4 regions of the Pseudomonas sp. P9_31 genome follow, and region 1 is predicted to be linked to each of the others. Evidence: predicted binding sites of a transcription regulator. Region 1 holds the regulator's gene; each other region holds the start of a gene.

Region 1 (4,806 bases):
TCAGCGGTCGCAAGACGCCGGTGGTCGAGCGGCGAGCGAAGAACCTCGGCATTCCACATCTGTTCCAGGGCCGGGAAGACAAACTGGTGGTGCTCGACGGGCTTCTTGCCCAGCTCAACCTAAGCTATGAACAAGTGGCCTACCTCGGCGACGACCTGCCAGACCTGCCGGTGATTCGCCGTGTTGGCCTGGGCATGGCGGTGGCCAACGCTGCCAGCTTCGTGCGCGAACATGCCCATGGCATCACCCAGGCCCGTGGTGGCGAAGGCGCCGCTCGTGAATTCTGCGAATTGATCCTGCGCGCCCAAGGCCATCTCGATGCGGCCAACGCCGCATACCTGTGAGCCCATCATGCTGAGCAAAAAGATTCGCAACATTCTGATATTCGGTTGCATCGCAGCGCTGTTCGCTGCGGTCGGCTACTGGAACATCAGCCCGGAACGCTTCCTCGACAAGCCGGTGGCGCCTGTCGATGAAGCGGCGATCGACTATTACGCGATCCACGCCCACAGCGTGCAGTACTTGCCGGACGGCAAATTGCAGTACGAAATGACGTCCGACAAGGTCGAACACCTGAAAGCGACCGAAGTGACGTTGCTGACCAATCCTGACCTGAACATGTTTCGCGGCACCGAGTTCCCCTGGCACGTCCAGAGCGAGCGCGGCGAAGTCAACCCGGACGGCACTCAGGTCGAGCTGATTGACTCGGTACGTATCACGCGCTTCGACGAAAAAAACCGCAAAACCCTGATTACCAGCACCCGTATGACCGTGTTCCCGCAGCAGCAATATGCGCAGACCGATCAACCCGTTAGAATCGACGGCGCCGGCGGTGTATCGACAGGCAACGGAATGAAAGCGTACTTGAAAGAGAGCAGGATACACCTGCTATCGAACGTAAGAGGACAGTATGAGGCTCGTTAAAACTCTCCCTATTTTGCTCAGTCTGGGCGCAGCACTGGGAAGCGTGAGCGCCTGGGCTCTGCCGAACGATCAAGAGCAGCCTATCCGCATTCAGGCCGACGACGCCCAACTGGACGACAAGAATGGCGTTGCCACCTATAAAGGTGACGTGATCATCACCCAGGGCTCGATGAAGGTCACCGGCAACACCGTGACCATCACCCGCACCCCGACCGGCGACATCGACGTGGTGACTTCGGTGGGCAACCTCGCCTACTTCGAGCAACTCCAGACCCAGGGCGACACCAAGCCTGTTCAGGGTTGGGGTGTGACTATCCAGTACCACGCTTCGCAGAACCGCGTCGTGCTGATCGATCGCGCGAAAGTCATCGATAAGGACAACAACACCACTCAGGGCGAGAAAATCGTCTACGACACGGTCAAGAAGCTTGCGAGCGCCGGCCGCGCCACCGGCAACAAGGTCACCGAGCAGCGTCCGCGCATCGATATGGTGATCCAGCCGAAGAAGAAAACCGACGAGCAGAAGGCCCAGTAATGGCAACTCTGAAAGCTCAGCATCTGGCCAAGAGCTACAAGAGCCGCCAGGTCGTGCGTGACGTCAGCCTGTCCATCGACAGTGGTCAGATTGTCGGCCTGCTTGGCCCCAACGGCGCCGGCAAGACGACTTGCTTCTACATGATCGTCGGCCTGGTACAGGCCGACCAGGGCCGCGTACTGATCGACGACCTGGACGTCAGCCACCAGCCTATGCATGGCCGTGCGAAGGCCGGTATCGGCTATCTTCCGCAAGAAGCGTCGATCTTCCGCAAGCTTTCGGTGGCCGACAACATCATGGCCATCCTCGAAACCCGCAAGGAACTCGACAAGGCCGGTCGCCGCAAAGAGCTGGAAAGCCTGCTGCAGGAATTCCACATCCACCACATCCGCGACAACCTCGGCATGAGCCTGTCCGGTGGTGAACGCCGCCGTGTGGAAATCGCCCGGGCATTGGCCACCAACCCGAAATTCATCCTCCTCGACGAACCCTTCGCCGGCGTGGACCCGATTTCGGTCGGCGACATCAAGCAGATCATCCATCACCTCAAGGCCAAAGGCATTGGCGTACTGATCACGGACCACAACGTCCGTGAAACCCTGGATATCTGCGAAACCGCCTACATCGTCAACGATGGTCAGCTGATCGCTGAAGGTGACTCCGCCACCATCCTGGCCAACCAACTGGTCAAGGAAGTGTATCTGGGCCACGAGTTCCGCCTGTAAGCACTGAGGTGTCTGGCTGATTGTCCGAGCGCTTGTCTCGATAAAAATCAATAGGTTTTTATTGTTACAGCGCTCTAGGCAAACGCTGCAGTTTCGGGCATATAATTTGCTTAAGTTTGGCGCTTCGGCGCCCTGTAGTGGATGGCGCATGTGCGCCGGCGAATAAGGTGTTAAGCCCCTGCCATGAAACCATCGCTAGTCTTGAGAATGGGCCAGCAGCTGACGATGACACCGCAGCTGCAACAGGCCATCCGCCTGCTCCAATTGTCGACCCTGGACCTGCAACAGGAAATCCAGGAGGCCCTGGAGTCCAATCCGATGCTCGAACGCCAGGAAGAAGGCGACGACTTCGATAACGCCGATCCCTTGGCCGACAAAGCCGAACAGCAACCCAACGCTGACATTCAGGAACCCTCCTATCAGGAAACCGCCCCGACGGTGGATAACCTCGAGGAAGGCGACTGGAACGAGCGCATTCCCAACGAACTGCCCGTCGACACGGCCTGGGAAGACGTCTACCAGACCAGCGCCAGCAGCCTGCCGAGCAACGATGACGACGAGTGGGATTTCACCACCCGCACATCGGCCGGTGAAAGCCTGCAAAGCCATTTGCTCTGGCAACTGAACCTGGCACCGATGTCCGACACCGATCGCCTCATCGCCGTAACCCTGATCGACTGCATCAACAATCAGGGCTACCTGGACGAAACCCTCGAGGAAATCCTCGAAGCCTTCGATCCGGAACTGGATATCGAACTGGACGAAATCGAAGCCGTCCTGCACCGCATCCAGCAATTCGAACCCGCCGGCATCGGCGCCCGCAACCTCGGCGAATGCCTGCTGCTGCAACTGCGCCAACTGCCCGCCAAGACCCCTTGGCTGGCCGAGGCCAAGCGCCTGGTCACCGATTACATCGACCTGCTCGGCAGCCGCGACTACAGCCAGCTGATGCGCCGCATGAAGCTTAAGGAAGATGAACTGCGCCAGGTGATCGAACTGGTCCAGAGCCTCAACCCGCGCCCGGGCTCGCAAATCGAGTCCACCGAAGCCGAATACGTCGTTCCCGACGTGATCGTGCGCAAGGACAACGAGCGCTGGCTGGTGGAGCTGAACCAGGAATCGGTACCACGCCTGCGGGTCAACGCCCAATACGCCGGTTTCGTGCGCCGCGCCGACACCAGCGCCGACAACACCTTCATGCGTAATCAGTTGCAGGAAGCTCGCTGGTTCATCAAGAGCCTGCAAAGCCGCAACGAAACCCTGATGAAAGTAGCCACCCAGATCGTCGAGCATCAACGCGGCTTTCTGGAGTACGGCGATGAAGCCATGAAGCCGTTGGTGCTGCATGACATCGCCGAAGCGGTGGGCATGCACGAATCGACGATTTCACGGGTGACCACGCAAAAATTCATGCATACCCCACGGGGCATCTATGAACTGAAATACTTTTTCTCCAGCCACGTCAGTACCTCCGAAGGCGGTGAATGCTCGTCCACAGCGATCCGCGCGATCATCAAAAAACTGGTTGCCGCGGAAAATCAGAAAAAGCCGTTGAGTGACAGCAAGATCGCTGGTTTACTGGAGGCACAAGGCATTCAGGTAGCCCGTCGCACCGTCGCCAAGTACCGCGAATCCCTGGGGATCGCGCCTTCCAGCGAACGGAAGCGGTTGATGTAGCCGCCGGGCTCGCCACAGCGTTCCAGTGGCAGGTATTTCTGCCTGCCGCTTTATGCACTGGCAACGAAGGAGAAGCTGTATGCAAGTCAACATCAGTGGACACCAACTGGAAGTGACCGAACCTCTGCGCACCTACATCGGCGAAAAACTCGACCGATTAGAGAGGCATTTCGACAAGATCACCAACGTGCAAATCACGCTGAACGTCGAAAAGCTGCTGCAAAAGATCGAAGCCACGCTGCATATCCCCGGCGGAGAAGTGGTCGCCAATGCCGAGCATACGGACATGTATGCCGCCATCGACCTGTTGACCGACAAGCTGGATCGCCAACTCAAAAAGCATAAGGAAAAGACCCAGAGCCTCCTCCAGGGCGCAACCGGTCGTTAACACCCCCAATCCATGATCCGACTTGAAAACATCCTGACCCCCGGCCGTTCCCAGGTGAACGTGCCGGGCGGCAGTAAAAAGAAAGCCCTCGAGCAAATTGCCAACCTGATCGCCCGGGAAGTGCCGGATCTGGAGATGCAAGATGTCTTCGAGGCTCTTGTTGCCCGTGAAAAACTCGGTTCCACCGGTTTTGGCAACGGCATCGCCATCCCCCACTGCCGCCTCAAGGGCTGCGAATCGCCCATCAGTGCCTTGATGCACCTGGATGCACCCATCGATTTCGACGCCATCGACGGCGCCCCGGTTGACCTGCTGTTCGTGCTGCTGGTCCCGGAAGCCGCCACCGATGCACACCTGGAATTGCTGCGCCAGATCGCCAGCATGCTTGACCGCAAGGAAGTGCGCGAAAAACTGCGCAGCGCCCCGAGCAACGAAGCCTTGTATCAGGTTGTCCTGGACGAGCAAAACGGTCACTAATCATGCGCTTGATCATTGTCAGCGGCCGCTCCGGCTCAGGTAAAAGCACCGCCCTCGATGTTCTCGAGGACAACGGCTAT
Region 2 (4,806 bases), 1.4 Mb from region 1:
CCAACGGCAATGCCGATGTGCGTCGGCTGGGGCTGGCGGACTACTTCAAATTTGCCCTGTGCGCCGAAGACCTCGGCATCGCCAAGCCGGATGCACGACTGTTTCATGAAGCGCTGCAACGTGGCGGCGCGACCGCCGAAACCGCGGTGCATATTGGCGATCATCCCGGCGATGACATTGCCGGCGCCCAGCAGGCGGGGTTGCGGGCAATCTGGTTTAACCCGGCGGGCAAGGTGTGGGAAGCCGAGAAGACGCCGGATGCCGAGGTTCGCAGTTTGACCGAGTTGCCGGGGTTGTTGGCGCAGTGGAACGCCCAACACTGACCTGAGTACACAGACCCCCCTGTGGGAGCGAGCCTGCTCGCGATAGCGGTGTGTCAGCCAACATCAATATTGAATGTGACGGCCTCATCGCGAGCAGGCTCGCTCCCACATTGGATCGCGCCGAGTCCAAGACTTTTGTTTCACCCATGAAAAAGCCCGCAGCGACGGCGGGCTTTCTCAGCAAGCAGGAAGCAGGCGCTTAGATAGGCCGGCTGCCGTACTTGTTATCAGGCTTCTTGGGAGGATCGGCGACCACATTGGCCTCCACTTCCTGCACCTTGCCACCCCGTGCCAGAAACTCTTCCATGGCCTTGGCCAGGGCGTCGCGTTCCTTGTTCTTGGCTTCGACACTCGGCAGCTCATCGACCGATACCGCAGCCTTGGCCTTGCCTTTGGCAGTCGGAACGGGTGCATCACCGCCGTCGTCTTCAGCGACGTCTTCTGCCGCCGCTTCAAGGCCTTCTTCGGTTTCGTCGTCGTCGCCTACTTCGAGGTCGTCGTTTTCCAGATCATCGTCGCTCATGTTCTACCTCATGACTTGCGAAAAGCAGATTAGTTATAGCCCAGCTTTGCCATCTGTCGAAGGCTGCTGGAAAAAATTCAACCACCGCTGGTGACCAGCGGTTTATGCCTCTTCACCGTGCACGGTGGCGAGGACTTTGCGGGCACCGCCATGATCACGGTGCTCGCCCAGATAAACACCTTGCCAGGTCCCCAACGCCAGTCGGCCTGCCGAGATCGGCAAACTGAGCTGACAGCCAAGCACGCTGGCCTTGAAGTGCGCCGGGAGGTCGTCCAGGCCTTCGTCGTTATGCTCATAGCCGTCTGTTCCTTGTGGGATCAGACGATTGAAAAATCGTTCGAAGTCGCGACGTACCGCCGGATCGGCGTTCTCGTTGATGGTCAACGACGCCGAGGTATGCTGCAGCCACAAATGCAACAGACCGACCCGACACGCCTTGAGTTCAGGCAAGCCGGCGAGTAACTCGTCCGTTACCAGATGAAAGCCCCGGGGCCGTGCCCGCAAGGTAATCAGAGTCTGTTGCCACATACAGTTCTCCGCACGTTCGGGGCGCATTCTAGCGCGCTCTGGGAAAAAACAAAGGCCCTAATATTCCTTCAATCGTGTAAGCCATTGGCCGCAGAAAAACGCCCGTTGTAAACGCCCCTGAACGCGTATGAAAAAACCTTTCAGCCCGTCCTTCACTGATAAATTCAAGACAAAAAAATGCCCGGCAAGCCGGGCATTTTTTTATAGGCGTGCTTACAAGTTGTAGCCGCGTTCGTTGTGGAGCGCCAGATCGATGCCAACCGCCTCTTCTTCCTCGGTGACACGCAGACCCATGACGGCGTCCAGCACCTTGAGGATGATGAAGGTGACGATCGCGGTGTAGATCACCGTGAAGCCGACGCCTTTGCACTGAATCCAGACTTGAGCCGCGATGTCGGTGACGGTGCCGAAGCCACCCAGGGACGGTGCCGCGAACACACCCGTCAGGATCGCGCCAAGGATACCGCCGATACCGTGTACGCCGAAGGCGTCCAGGGAATCGTCATAACCGAGTTTGCGTTTCAGGGTAGTGGCGCAGAAGAAGCACACCACGCCTGCTGCCAGACCGATCACCAGAGCGCCCATCGGGCCCACGGTGCCAGCCGCCGGAGTGATTGCAACCAGACCGGCCACCACACCCGAAGCGATACCCAGTGCGCTTGGCTTGCCGTGAGTGATCCACTCGGCAAACATCCAGCCCAGCGCCGCAGCAGCGGTGGCGATCTGAGTGACCAGCATCGCCATGCCGGCAGTGCCGTTGGCGGCCGCAGCGGAACCGGCGTTGAAGCCGAACCAGCCGACCCACAACATCGCAGCACCCATCAAGGTGTAACCGAGGTTGTGCGGCGCCATTGGAGTGGTCGGGAAGCCTTTACGCTTGCCGAGTACCAGGCAAGCGATCAAACCGGCCACACCCGCGTTGATGTGCACCACGGTGCCGCCGGCGAAGTCCAGAACGCCCCAGTCCCACAACAGGCCACCGTTGCCGCTCCAGACCATGTGCGCGATTGGCGCATAGACCAGGGTGAACCAGATGCCCATGAAGATCAGCATGGCGGAGAACTTCATCCGCTCGGCGAAGGCGCCGACGATCAGCGCCGGGGTAATGATGGCGAAGGTCATCTGGAAGGTGACGAACACCGCCTCAGGGAACAGCGCCGCAGGCCCGGTCAGACTCGCAGGCGTGATACCGGCGAGGAAGGCCTTGTTCAGGCTCCCGAAGAACGAGTTGAAGTTGATGACGCCCTGTTCCATGCCGGTGGTGTCGAACGCGACGCTGTAGCCATAAATGACCCACAGAACGCTGATCAGACCGGTAATGGCGAAGCACTGCATCATCACGGAAAGAAGGTTTTTCGACCGAACCATGCCGCCGTAGAACAGCGCGAGGCCGGGAATGGTCATGAACAGCACCAGGGCTGTCGAGGTCATCATCCAGGCGGTGTCGCCGGAGTTGAGGACTGGGGCCGCCACTTCGTCTGCCGCCATGGCCAGGCCGGGCATTACGAGGGACAACAGGGCTCCTAGCCCTGCGATTTTACGCAGAGTCATATTGTTTTCTCCTGGGGCGTTGGGTTTGTGGCGGCTTAGATTGCGTCGGTATCGGTTTCGCCGGTACGGATGCGAATCGCCTGTTCCAGATTGACCACGAAGATCTTGCCGTCACCGATCTTGCCGGTGTTGGCAGCCTTGGTTATCGCCTCGATAACCCGATCCAGATCCTTGTCGTCAATGGCGACATCGATCTTCACCTTGGGCAGAAAATCGACCACGTACTCCGCGCCGCGATACAGCTCGGTATGACCCTTCTGCCGACCGAAGCCTTTGACCTCAGTAACGGTAATGCCCTGCACGCCGATCTCGGACAGCGACTCGCGCACGTCGTCCAGTTTGAACGGCTTGATGATGGCAGTGACTAGCTTCATGAAAACTCTCTCCCGAATTGGTGGACTTGCCCCAGGAAAACAAACCCGACTCAAGTCTAAGCGCAGTGCCTGGCTTTGTAACGCATCGTCGGCCTTACCTGCCCGTCCGACGCCAGCTAACCACTCCGCACGAAACTTCCCCCGTTCCGCTTGGCGCACTGCATTCGTCACAGCGACTGCATCAGTGCATGGGTCACCAGCGACTAAGCAGAAAGCTTGCCATCTATCCAAAACCCATTGATTTCAATACCTTGGCCGCTGCCGCAGGTCCCTCCAGCCGATTGACGCAACGGTTACGCACAAAAACAGTGCGGCGCCATCCACCCGCATGCGCGAAAAGCGTGCATCGCAGCCGCCGAGATTGACTATAGACACTGCGTGATACACTGCCCGCCATTGTTGACAGGACATTTCCCATGCTCGCGCCCAAAGACTTCCTCGACGCCCTGAGCGGCACCGCCTCCCGCCTCTTCAGCGGCGACACCCCACTGCCAAAAAGCGAAATCGAAAGCCAGTTCAAAGCTTTGTTGCAGAGCGGCTTCAGCAAGCTGGATCTGGTGAGCCGGGAAGAATTCGATAGCCAGATGGTTGTGCTGGCACGAACCCGCGCACGGCTGGAGAGCCTGGAAGCGAAAGTGGCGGAGCTGGAAGCGAAGCTCAATCCACCGACTGAATAACCCCACCGATCCCACTGTGAAACCCAATCCACTGTGGGAGCGAGCCTGCTCGCGATAAGGTCGGAACGACCTTCAGATTCAACTGTAGGAGCTGCCGAAGGCTGCGATCTTTTGATCTTTAAGCGCTCAAAAATCCAAGCACCTTCCTACAACAAAACCACCGCCGTCCGATTGCGTCGTAAGGCCTCCAGTTTCTATGCTCATCCCCAGCTGAATGTTCAGCTCTGGGTTTGGCGACCCGGAAAACCACAACGCATCGCGACCGCATTCGACCGAGAAATTTGCTCTCATCTCGAATTATGGCGGCTATGCGTGGGAGACCTTCGGGTCTGCCGGTTTGGTGCGTTACCGGTTCGCCAACCCCCGCATGGCTGCCACCCTTTTCGTTTGGCGACGATCAGAGGCAGTTTTCTTCATCGCACCTTGAGAACTGCACCATGAACGAAAACTATCTAATCCCTCACGTCTTCACCCGCCACAAACTCCACCTCCACGCCCTTCTCATAGAAAACCAACCCTGGTTCAGCGCTCGCGACCTCGGCCGCTTACTCAGGCTATTCCTGGACGAACGAGCACTACGCAAACTCGATCCCGACCAACACCAGAACTTGCAGATGTTCATCCACGGCACCGTCGAAAACACCCTGCTAATCAGCGAATCCGGCGTCTACGCATTGCTGGTCTACCACTACTGCCCCGAATACCGAGGCCTGCGCGAATGGCTGACCCACGACGTAGTGCCAACCCTTAGAGACGCTCAGCAACTCACCTCAACCGAACGCCCGATTCTGAGCCTGCTGAATTGGCCGCAGATGTCGTTGAGTTTGCTG
Region 3 (4,806 bases), 940 kb from region 1:
CCGCATTCATCGGAGCACTTCCCATGAGCAATACCCCAACCAGCGAGTACCTGGAAACCCTCTACGAAGGCTATGGCCAGCGTTTTCGCATGGAAAAACTGCTGCACGAAGTGCGCACCGAGCACCAGCACCTGGTGATCTTCGAGAACCCGCGCATGGGCCGGGTGATGGCGCTGGACGGCGTAATCCAGACCACCGAAGCCGACGAGTTCATCTACCACGAAATGCTTACCCACGTGCCGATCCTCGCCCATGGCACCGCCAAGCGCGTGCTGATCATCGGCGGTGGCGACGGCGGCATGCTGCGTGAAGTGGCCAAGCACCGCAGCGTCGAGCACATCACCATGGTCGAGATCGACGGCACCGTGGTCGACATGTGCAAGGAATTCCTGCCGAACCACTCCAAGGGTGCGTTCGATGATCCACGCCTGAACCTGGTGATCGACGACGGCATGCGTTTTGTTGCCACCACCACCGAAAAGTTCGACGTGATCATTTCCGACTCCACCGATCCGATCGGTCCGGGCGAAGTGCTGTTCTCCGAAAACTTCTACCAGGCTTGCCGTCGCTGCCTGAACGAAGGCGGCATTCTGGTGACCCAGAACGGCACCCCGTTCATGCAGATCGAAGAAGTCAAAACCACCGCCGGCCGCCTGCGCAGCCTGTTCCCGGACTGGCACTTCTATCAGGCGGCCGTGCCGACCTACATCGGCGGCGCGATGACCTTCGCCTGGGGCGCGACCGATACCGCCTATCGCAAGTTGTCCCGCGAAACCTTGCAACAGCGTTTCGCTGGCAGCGGCATCATCACCCGCTACTACAACCCGGAAATCCACATCGGTGCGTTCGCCTTGCCGCAATACGTGCTGCAAGCGGTGAACAAACCCAGCAACGACTAAATCCTGCGCATAACCTCTGTGGGAGCTAGCCTGCTCGCGAAGACGGTCTTCCAGTCAATAGAGATGTCGACTGACACACCGCTTTCGCGAGCAGGCTCGCTCCCACAATGCCGTCTACTTTTCATACTTTGCGGTGTAATCCGTTTGAACGATCAGTCAGTGCCAAAGTCCAGATAGTTGTAAGCCCCTTTGCGGGGTTATCGAGGAGGCACCGATGCAAAAGTGGAAAATCACTTTCGTGGATGATCACGGTGAAACAGTCGACGAACTCTTCGAGTGCGAGGAATGCCCGAACAGCGAGCAAGCCGCCAAACTCATTCGCGCCCGGCGCCTACCGGTCGCTGCCGAACTGGACCTCAACGATCTGGAGGGTCGTACCGATGATCCGACCGTCAAAAGTCTGAAATCCCAGTACAGCATTGAAATCCTCGGTATTACCCCGATCTGATACACCTCTTGTCACATTCACCACCAGACCTTGGCAGCGGCTCTGTCTTGGGGCTACTCTGCAAGCGAGATCAGCGAATGACTCGCTAAGGTCTGGTCTTGTCAGCTACATGCTTGTTTCCCGTCGGCAACCTCTGTTGTCGTATCGCTCTCGCCAATCGGTTGAAAGTGCAGGGAATACGGAAAGTCTATCCATCAGTCTGAGGGGGACGTTTCATGAGCACAGCCTATCAAGAAGACATCAGCAGCAGCGTGCTGCGCCGCATGAAAGAAGGCGGTTTCGACTTTTCACGATTCCACCCCATCGAGTTCTACGCCATTTTCCCGGACGAGGAGCGGGCACGCAGGGCGGCAGGTCATTTTTGTGGTGAGTCCTTGAATGCCCAGATCAGCGTGCGCGACGACGGTGCGTGGTATCTGGAACTGAGCAAAGTGATGTACGCCACCTACGACGGGATCGGCGACTTTGAGCAGGACTTCGAGGCGGTGGTCGAACCTTTGGGCGGTATCATCGAAGGATGGGGCGTCAAGCAGGAGGTACGAGGGCTACTCGCATAACCTTATGAACAAGCGACAACACTCAGCAACGGCTGACCTTCGGGTTGGCCGTTTTCGTTTGTGGGGGGTGAAAAGGATCTTTTGATCTTGCTTTTATTTCACGACATTTCAAACGGACAAAAAAAAGCCACCTAAACAAGTGGCTAAAAGGGAAGAGCGATAAGTTTTGCAGCGAATGCCCGAATTATCCGCATCTCCCCCCCGAGCGGTGAAATCAACTCTGACTATGCTGCTGATAGGCGACAGCATTGCTTCGCCATGAAGCGGGGGCGATCAGGTTGGGACATTTACTGCACGGATTTGGTGCGGTGCGTGTGGCGCTATTATCCAACTGATTGATATCAAAGCGTTTATGCCGATGGCACGGGCCTTGCGAAGGCCTGGATGTCCGGGTGACAAGGAGTACGGCATGATCCGCACCTATTTTGATGAGATGTACGATGCCGGCGGCCAGGTCCGCCCGCATTATCGGGAGTTTTCCCGTTGGCTGGCCGAAACGCCTGACGAGCTTCTGGCACAACGGCGACGCGAGGCCGATCTGTTATTTCATCGTGCCGGGATTACATTCACGCTCTATGGTGATGAGCAGGGGACAGAGCGCCTGATTCCCTTTGACACCATTCCCCGCAGTATCCCCGCCAGTGAATGGCGGGTCGTCGAGCGCGGCTGCATTCAGCGGGTCAAGGCATTGAACATGTTCCTTGCCGACCTCTATCACGAGCAGCGCATCATCAAGGCCGGCATCATCCCGGCCGAGCAAGTGCTGGCCAACGAGCAATACCAGTTGGCGATGCAAGGGCTGGATCTGCACCGCGATATCTATTCGCACATTTCCGGTGTCGACCTGGTGCGCGATGGTGACGGCACGTACTACGTGCTCGAAGACAATCTTCGTACCCCCAGTGGCGTGAGCTACATGCTCGAAGACCGCAAGATGATGATGCGCCTGTTCCCCGAGTTGTTCTCGGCCCAGCGCATCGCACCAATCGACCACTATCCGAACCTGTTGCTCGACACCCTGAAAAGCTCCAGCCCGATCGACAACCCGAGTGTGGTGGTGCTGACGCCAGGGCGCTTCAACAGCGCATTTTTCGAGCATGCGTTTCTGGCCCGGGAAATGGGCGTTGAACTGGTGGAAGGCGCGGACCTGTTCGTGCGCGACGACAAGGTGTTCATGCGCACCACGGACGGGCCGAAAGCGGTCGATGTGATCTATCGTCGCCTCGACGATGCCTTCCTCGATCCGCTGGCGTTCAACCCGGACTCGATGCTTGGCGTGCCAGGGCTGCTGTCGTCCTATCGCTCCGGCAACGTGGTGCTGGCGAATGCCATCGGTACCGGGGTCGCGGACGACAAGTCGGTGTATCCCTTCGTCACGGACATGATTCGTTTCTACCTGGATGAAGAGCCAATCCTGAAGAACGTGCCGACGTGGCAGTGTCGTAATCCCTCTGAACTGTCCCATGTCTTGGCCAATCTTCCAGAGCTGGTGGTCAAGGAAACCCAGGGTTCCGGCGGTTACGGAATGCTGGTGGGGCCGGCGGCGACGGCGGCGGAAATCGAGTCTTTCCGCGAGCGGATCAAAGCCAAGCCCCACGCGTACATCGCCCAACCGACGTTGTCTTTATCGACCTGTCCGACCTTTGTCGAAAACGGCATTGCTCCACGCCACATCGACCTGCGTCCGTTTGTATTGTCTGGCCGCGAAACCCGGGTTGTGCCCGGCGGTTTGACCCGTGTCGCCTTGCGTGAAGGCTCCCTGGTGGTGAATTCCTCCCAGGGCGGCGGAACCAAGGACACCTGGGTGGTCGAGGATTGAAGGAAGCCTGCCATGTTAAGTAGAACTGCCTCGGATCTGTATTGGATGTCGCGTTACCTGGAGCGGGCGGAAAACCTCGCACGGATGCTCGACATCAGTTATTCGCTGTCGCTGATGCCCCAGGACGGTCGTGGCGACGGCTTGCACGAACTTGCCATGCCGTTGCTGATCACCGGCACCCTGGATGATTACCTGGAGCGCCACGGCGATTTGCATGCCGAACGGCTGCTGCATTTCTTCGCTCTGGATGCGGCTAACCCGGCGAGTATCTACAGTTGCCTCGGTGCCGCGCGAGCCAGTGCCCATGCGGTGCGTGGGCGAATCACCGCCGACATGTGGGAAAACATCAACGCCACCTGGCTGGAAATTCGCGGGATCGCCGAGCAGGGCTTGAGTCGCTACGGCATGAGCCGTTTTTGTGAGTGGATCAAGGAGCGTTCCCACCTGTTCCGCGGCGCGTCCTACGGCACGATCATGCGTAACGACGCGTTTCGGTTCATTCGTCTGGGTACCTTTATCGAAAGGGCTGACAACACCTTGCGCCTGCTCGACGCCCGTTACGAAATGGCCGGCGATCAGGCCGAAGCGGTCAGCGACGGCACGGCCCACGCCTACTACCAGTGGAGCGCCTTGCTGCGGGCTTTGTCGTCGTTCGAGGCTTACACCGAGATCTACCGCGATGCCCCCGGCGCCCGGCATGTGGCCGAGCTGTTGCTGCTGCGCGCCGACGTGCCGCGATCCCTGCGGGCCTGCACCGAAGAAATCGACCAGATCCTTGCCCAATTGCCGGGGGCCAATGGCCGTCCTGCGCAGCGTTTGGCGGCGGAGATGGACGCGCGCCTGCGTTACACCGGTATCAACGAAATCCTCGACGAAGGCCTGCACGCCTGGCTGACCGAGTTCATCCCGCTGGTGCGCCAGTTGGGCAACGCCATTCACAGTTCCTACCTGGAGGCTGCATGAGACTTTCCATTAGCCACGAGACCACCTATCACTATGAAGATCAGGTGCGGGCGAGCATCCAGTACCTGCGACTGACCCCTCACGACAGCGAGCGCCAGCATGTGCTCAGCTGGCAGCTCG
Region 4 (4,806 bases), 2.1 Mb from region 1:
CAACAGCTGAACGGGAAGATCGGCACCATCGACAGCCGGCAGGCAAAACCGGCCAGCGTCGACGTCAAAGGCAAGGTCGACCGCTATGCGCCGGTGACCATCAAGGGGTCGGTCAACCCGTTCGACCCGATGGCCAGCCTGGACATCGCCACCAGTTTCAAACGGGTGGAACTGACGACCCTGACGCCCTACTCCGGCAAGTTCGCCGGCTACCGCATCCGTAAGGGCCGGCTTAATCTGGATCTGCATTACCGGATCACCAACGGCCAGCTCCTGGCCGAAAACAAAGTGGTGGTCGAACAGCTGCAACTCGGTGAAAAAGTCGACAGTCCGGATGCCGTAAGCCTGCCGCTGAAACTGGCGATTGCCTTGCTCAAGGATGTCGACGGCAAGATTTCCATCGAGCTGCCGGTGAGCGGCGACCTGAACAACCCGCAGTTCAGCATCATGCCGATCATCTGGCAGACCCTGCGCAATCTGATCGTGAAGGCGGCCGCGGCTCCGTTCAAAATGATCGGCGGGCTGGTCAGCGGCGGTGGTTCAGAGGACCTGGGTACCGTGGCGTTTGCTCCGGGTTCAAGCGACTTGAGCAAGGAAGCCGAAGCGACACTGATCAAACTGTCCCAAGCGCTCAAGGAGCGTCCGGCCCTGCGCCTGGAAATCGAAGGCACCGCCGCCAAGAGCAGCGACGGCCCGCTGCTCGCCGAGCAACGCCTGGAACGGGAATACCAGTACAACTACTACAAAATGCTCCAGCGCCGCGGAGACAAAGTGCCGGCCCAGGCCTCATTGCTGAACGTGCCGGACAACGAGAAAAGCCCACTGCTTGAAGGGATCTACCGCACGCGTCTCAAAATCCAGCCACCCGCCGAATGGAAGGACCTGGGCAAGGAAGAGCGCAGCAAAAAAATGCGTGAAAGCGTGATCGACTTCTGGAGCTCCAGCGAGGTGCTGTTGCGCCAACTGGGACAAGAGCGGGCCAGCAGCATCAAGGACTACCTGGTGGACAAAGGGCAGTTGGCCGATGACCGCGTGTACTTCATCGACGCCAACCTCGGTGAGGCCGAAAGCGATGGCCGCGTGGTGACGGCCATGCACCTGGATGCCGAGTGATGGGCGCGCGCTGGCTTCTGAATCTGGTCTTGATGCTGGCCGCCGGCCAAGCCGTTGCGGCCGATACCCTGCGCTGCGGCAGCCAGCTGATCAGCGTCGGGGACAGGTCCAGCGAAGTGTTGCAAAAATGCGGAGAGCCTGTCGCCCGTGACCTGCTTGGCTACAAGCGCAGCGCCAATCGACGGGAAGAGTTTCAGGTCGAGGAATGGACCTACGGACCCAACAGCGGGATGTACCAGTACCTGCGCTTTGAAGGCAACCGGTTGGTGCAGATCATCAGCAAACGCGGTAATTGAACCCGCCACAATTCAATGTGGGTATCAGTCAAAGTGGGAGCGGGCTTGCTCGTGAATGTGGTGTGTCAGTCGGCATCAATGTTGACTGGCATACCGCATTCGCGAGCAAGCCCGCTCCCACAGTTGTTTTTGCGTTGCTCCCAATAGAACAGGCCCCGACACGAATGTCGGGGCCTGTAATGGCCACGTCCCTGTGACCGTTCGCATGAACTCTCAAAAAGCGACAAGCGTATGACTCGGCCCGCCTGCCGCGTCTTCTCCCGGTCCAGGCGAGAAGCCTTGCCTTACTCGGCTTTCAGGCCGTCAGCGGATACCGCTTTGACGCCTTTGATTTTCTTGGCGATGGCCACGGCGGTTGCTTTCTGAGCGTCAGTCACCGTAACGGTGGACGACAGTGACACTACGCCTTTGTTGGTTTCGACTTTGATGTCGGTGCCCGGGATGCCTTTTTCGGTCACCAGGTCTGCTTTGACTTTGGTCGTGATCCAGGTATCGGAAGTAGCTTCTTTGGCTTTGGTCACTTCACCGGCAGCCAGCACCATAGGGGACTGGGTGGTCTGGATGGTCTGTGCAAATGCAGCGTTGGCCATGGTCAGGGTCAGCGCGGTAGCAGTAGCGGCAGCAATAGCGAACTTCTTCATACGAGTAACTCCTGTTCTTCTGGAAAGTCTGCTGCGTGTCTTGTCAGCAGGGTTAACAGGGATATTGCGAACGCTGTGCCAACTGAGAAAATAAAACCAAACACTTAAAAATCAATAACTTAATAAAAATGATAATTTCCGGAATCATGCAAAATGCATGACTTCGAGTTTATCGACATGCAACTTGCGGGTTTTAACGCAGGCCTAACGCAATGAATTGCCGGGGATTTTCCTGATTATCCGAATCGCCCTCAAATGACCCACAAAAAAAATGCCCCGCGTCGTGAGAAGCGGGGCATTGGCTATGCCTGGCAATATGGATCAGGCGCCGGTGCAGCCTTTAGGCGCGTATTCCTGTAGAGCCGTGGTGGCGCATGTCCAGCCACCGGTGAGCGTACGCGAGAGCGTAATGGTTTTGCTGAGCACCGGCCCTGGAGCATTGAGGATCGTGCAACCAATACTGCCCACACCGGTAGAGGAAGTACCCGATGCCGTAATCGTGCAATTACCTGTGGTCGCCGTACCGCCGATCAGCGCGAGGGTAGGATCGGTGCCTTGATTGATAATGTCTTCGAAAGGCACCTTCAGTGCCGAGATTTCTGCAAGCGCCGCAGTGACCTTCGCCCGCGCTTGATACTTCGAATACTGCGGCAACGCAAACGTCGCCAGAATCCCGATGATCGCCACGACGATCAGCAGTTCGATCAAGGTAAAACCATTTTGATTTTTCATAGACAGGCTCCATGCATGAGTCGAAATCTCATGATCTGAACAAGGCACAGCACAGCCCATGCCAACCGCCCCTCCCCCCTGCTGACGGGGCGCGAGATCAACGCCAAGACCTTTCCTATCCCCATAATCCGCACTATCTGACACTTTTTGTCACCTTACCCCGGCGGGTTTGGTTCCACTGCTTGACTAGGCTATAAGTCATTAACCGTCTGCGTCCGGAATCCCAATGAATGACATCGCCCTTAGCGGTCTGGCCAAGCAATTGGTACTGGCCGAGCTGATCACTGACCAAAGTGCGCAACAGGCGTATCAGCAAGCCCAACGCAGTCGAATCTCCTTCGTCAGCTATCTGGTGCAGAACAAACTGCTGAAAAGCTGGCAGGTCGCCGAAGTCGCTTCAGATCATTTCGGCATGGCCCTGCTGGACCTCAATTGCCTGGACAAGGAAACCCAACCCCGTGGGCTGGTCAGCGAAAAGCTGATCCGTCAGCACCACGCCCTGCCTCTCTGGCGGCGTGGCAACAAGCTGTTCGTGGGGATTTCCGACCCGACCAATCACCAGGCCATCAATGACATCCAGTTCAGCACCGGGCTGAGCACCGAAGCCATCCTGGTGGAGGAAGACAAGCTCAATGATGCCATCGAGAAATTCTTCGACAACCACTCCACCGGCCTGGAAGACATGGCCGATGTCGACCTCGACGGCCTGGACATCGAGTCGGTCGATGACCAGAAACAGGATTCCATCGCAGGGCAAGATACCGATGACGCGCCCGTGGTGCGCTTCGTCCACAAGATGTTGCTCGATGCGATCAAGAGCGGTTCTTCCGACCTGCATTTCGAGCCCTACGAAAAAACCTACCGCGTGCGGATGCGCACCGATGGCATCCTGCATGAGGTCGCCAAGCCACCGACACAACTGGCCAATCGCATCGCTTCCCGGCTGAAAGTCATGGCCAGCCTCGACATCTCCGAACGGCGCAAACCCCAGGACGGGCGAATCAAGATGCGCTTGTCCAAAAGCAAGTCCATCGACTTCCGGGTCAACACCCTGCCGACCCTGTGGGGCGAGAAAGTGGTGATCCGGATCCTCGACCCATCCAGTGCCCAAATGGGCATCGACGCCCTCGGCTATGAGCCCGACCAGAAAGACCTGTACATGGCCGCCCTCAAGCAGCCACAGGGGATGATCCTGGTGACCGGCCCCACCGGCTCAGGCAAGACCGTGTCGCTCTATACCGGTCTGAACATCCTCAACACCGTCGACATCAACATCTCCACTGCCGAAGACCCGGTAGAAATCAATATGGAAGGCATCAACCAGGTCAACGTCAATCCCAGGCAGGGAATGGATTTCGCCCAGGCGCTGCGCTCGTTTCTGCGCCAGGACCCGGACGTGATCATGGTCGGTGAAATTCGCGACCTCGAAACCGCCGAAATCGCCATCAAGGCCGCCCAAACCGGGCACATGGTGCTTTCCACCCTGCACACCAACAGCGCTTCGCAAACCCTGACCCGCCTGCACAACATGGGGGTTCAGGGCTTCAACATCGCGACCTCGGTCAGCCTGATCATCGCCCAGCGCCTGGCGCGCAAACTGTGCAGTCATTGCAAGAAACCCATCGAAATTCCCCGCGAGGCGCTGCTCAAGGAAGGCTTCCCCGAGGAACGCATCGGCTCGTTCACGATCTATGAACCGGTCGGTTGCGATCAGTGCAACAACGGTTACAAAGGGCGAGTAGGCATTTATGAAGTGGTCAAGAACACACCGGATTTGCAACGGCTGATCATGGCCGAAGGCAACTCACTGGAAATCGACCTCCAGATGCGCAAGGACGGCTTCAATGACCTGCGCACTTCGGGCCTGCTCAAGGCCATGCAAGGCATCACCAGCCTTGAAGAAATCAACCGGGTCACCAAGGACTGAATATGGCGGTCAAAGCAGCGAAAATCAGCGTGTATGCCTGGGAGGGCACGGATCGCAAAGGCGCGAAAATGACCGGCGAGTTGACCGGGCAAAATCC

The links. The regulator sigma-54, encoded in region 1, starts transcription at its own class of promoters, with help from an activator protein. The targets are predictions, from matches to a motif close to ANTGGCATNNANNTTGCTNT.
Region 2: a site for sigma-54 is predicted at 3,504-3,523, ahead of glnK (P-II family nitrogen regulator). Genes of this name have one in related genera too.
Region 3: a site for sigma-54 is predicted at 2,262-2,281, ahead of QMK51_RS19375 (circularly permuted type 2 ATP-grasp protein). Genes of this name have one in related genera too.
Region 4: a site for sigma-54 is predicted at 2,829-2,848, ahead of QMK51_RS04590 (pilin). Genes of this name have one in related genera too.

The regions. Positions count from the first base shown of each region.
Region 1 is NZ_CP125375.1:5,287,783-5,292,588, forward strand. Features, by position in the region: gene QMK51_RS23995 (KdsC family phosphatase) at 1-344, shown strand, start outside; gene lptC (LPS export ABC transporter periplasmic protein LptC) at 352-924, shown strand; gene lptA (lipopolysaccharide transport periplasmic protein LptA) at 911-1,459, shown strand; gene lptB (LPS export ABC transporter ATP-binding protein) at 1,459-2,184, shown strand; gene QMK51_RS24015 (RNA polymerase factor sigma-54) at 2,368-3,861, shown strand; gene hpf (ribosome hibernation-promoting factor, HPF/YfiA family) at 3,941-4,249, shown strand; gene ptsN (PTS IIA-like nitrogen regulatory protein PtsN) at 4,262-4,726, shown strand; gene rapZ (RNase adapter RapZ) at 4,729-4,806, shown strand, end outside.
Region 2 is NZ_CP125375.1:274,284-279,089, reverse strand. Features, by position in the region: gene QMK51_RS01195 (HAD family hydrolase) at 1-323, shown strand, start outside; gene sutA (transcriptional regulator SutA) at 523-846, opposite strand; gene QMK51_RS01185 (secondary thiamine-phosphate synthase enzyme YjbQ) at 949-1,374, opposite strand; gene QMK51_RS01180 (ammonium transporter) at 1,588-2,925, opposite strand; gene glnK (P-II family nitrogen regulator) at 2,961-3,299, opposite strand; gene QMK51_RS01170 (accessory factor UbiK family protein) at 3,716-3,976, shown strand; gene QMK51_RS01165 (Bro-N domain-containing protein) at 4,414-4,806, shown strand, end outside.
Region 3 is NZ_CP125375.1:4,346,350-4,351,155, reverse strand. Features, by position in the region: gene speE (polyamine aminopropyltransferase) at 24-899, shown strand; gene QMK51_RS19385 (hypothetical protein) at 1,114-1,347, shown strand; gene QMK51_RS19380 (ribonuclease E inhibitor RraB) at 1,563-1,904, shown strand; gene QMK51_RS19375 (circularly permuted type 2 ATP-grasp protein) at 2,314-3,723, shown strand; gene QMK51_RS19370 (alpha-E domain-containing protein) at 3,736-4,686, shown strand; gene QMK51_RS19365 (transglutaminase family protein) at 4,683-4,806, shown strand, end outside.
Region 4 is NZ_CP125375.1:991,235-996,040, reverse strand. Features, by position in the region: gene QMK51_RS04605 (DUF748 domain-containing protein) at 1-1,113, shown strand, start outside; gene QMK51_RS04600 (DUF2845 domain-containing protein) at 1,113-1,409, shown strand; gene QMK51_RS04595 (BON domain-containing protein) at 1,694-2,050, opposite strand; gene QMK51_RS04590 (pilin) at 2,372-2,782, opposite strand; gene pilB (type IV-A pilus assembly ATPase PilB) at 3,009-4,709, shown strand; gene QMK51_RS04580 (type II secretion system F family protein) at 4,712-4,806, shown strand, end outside.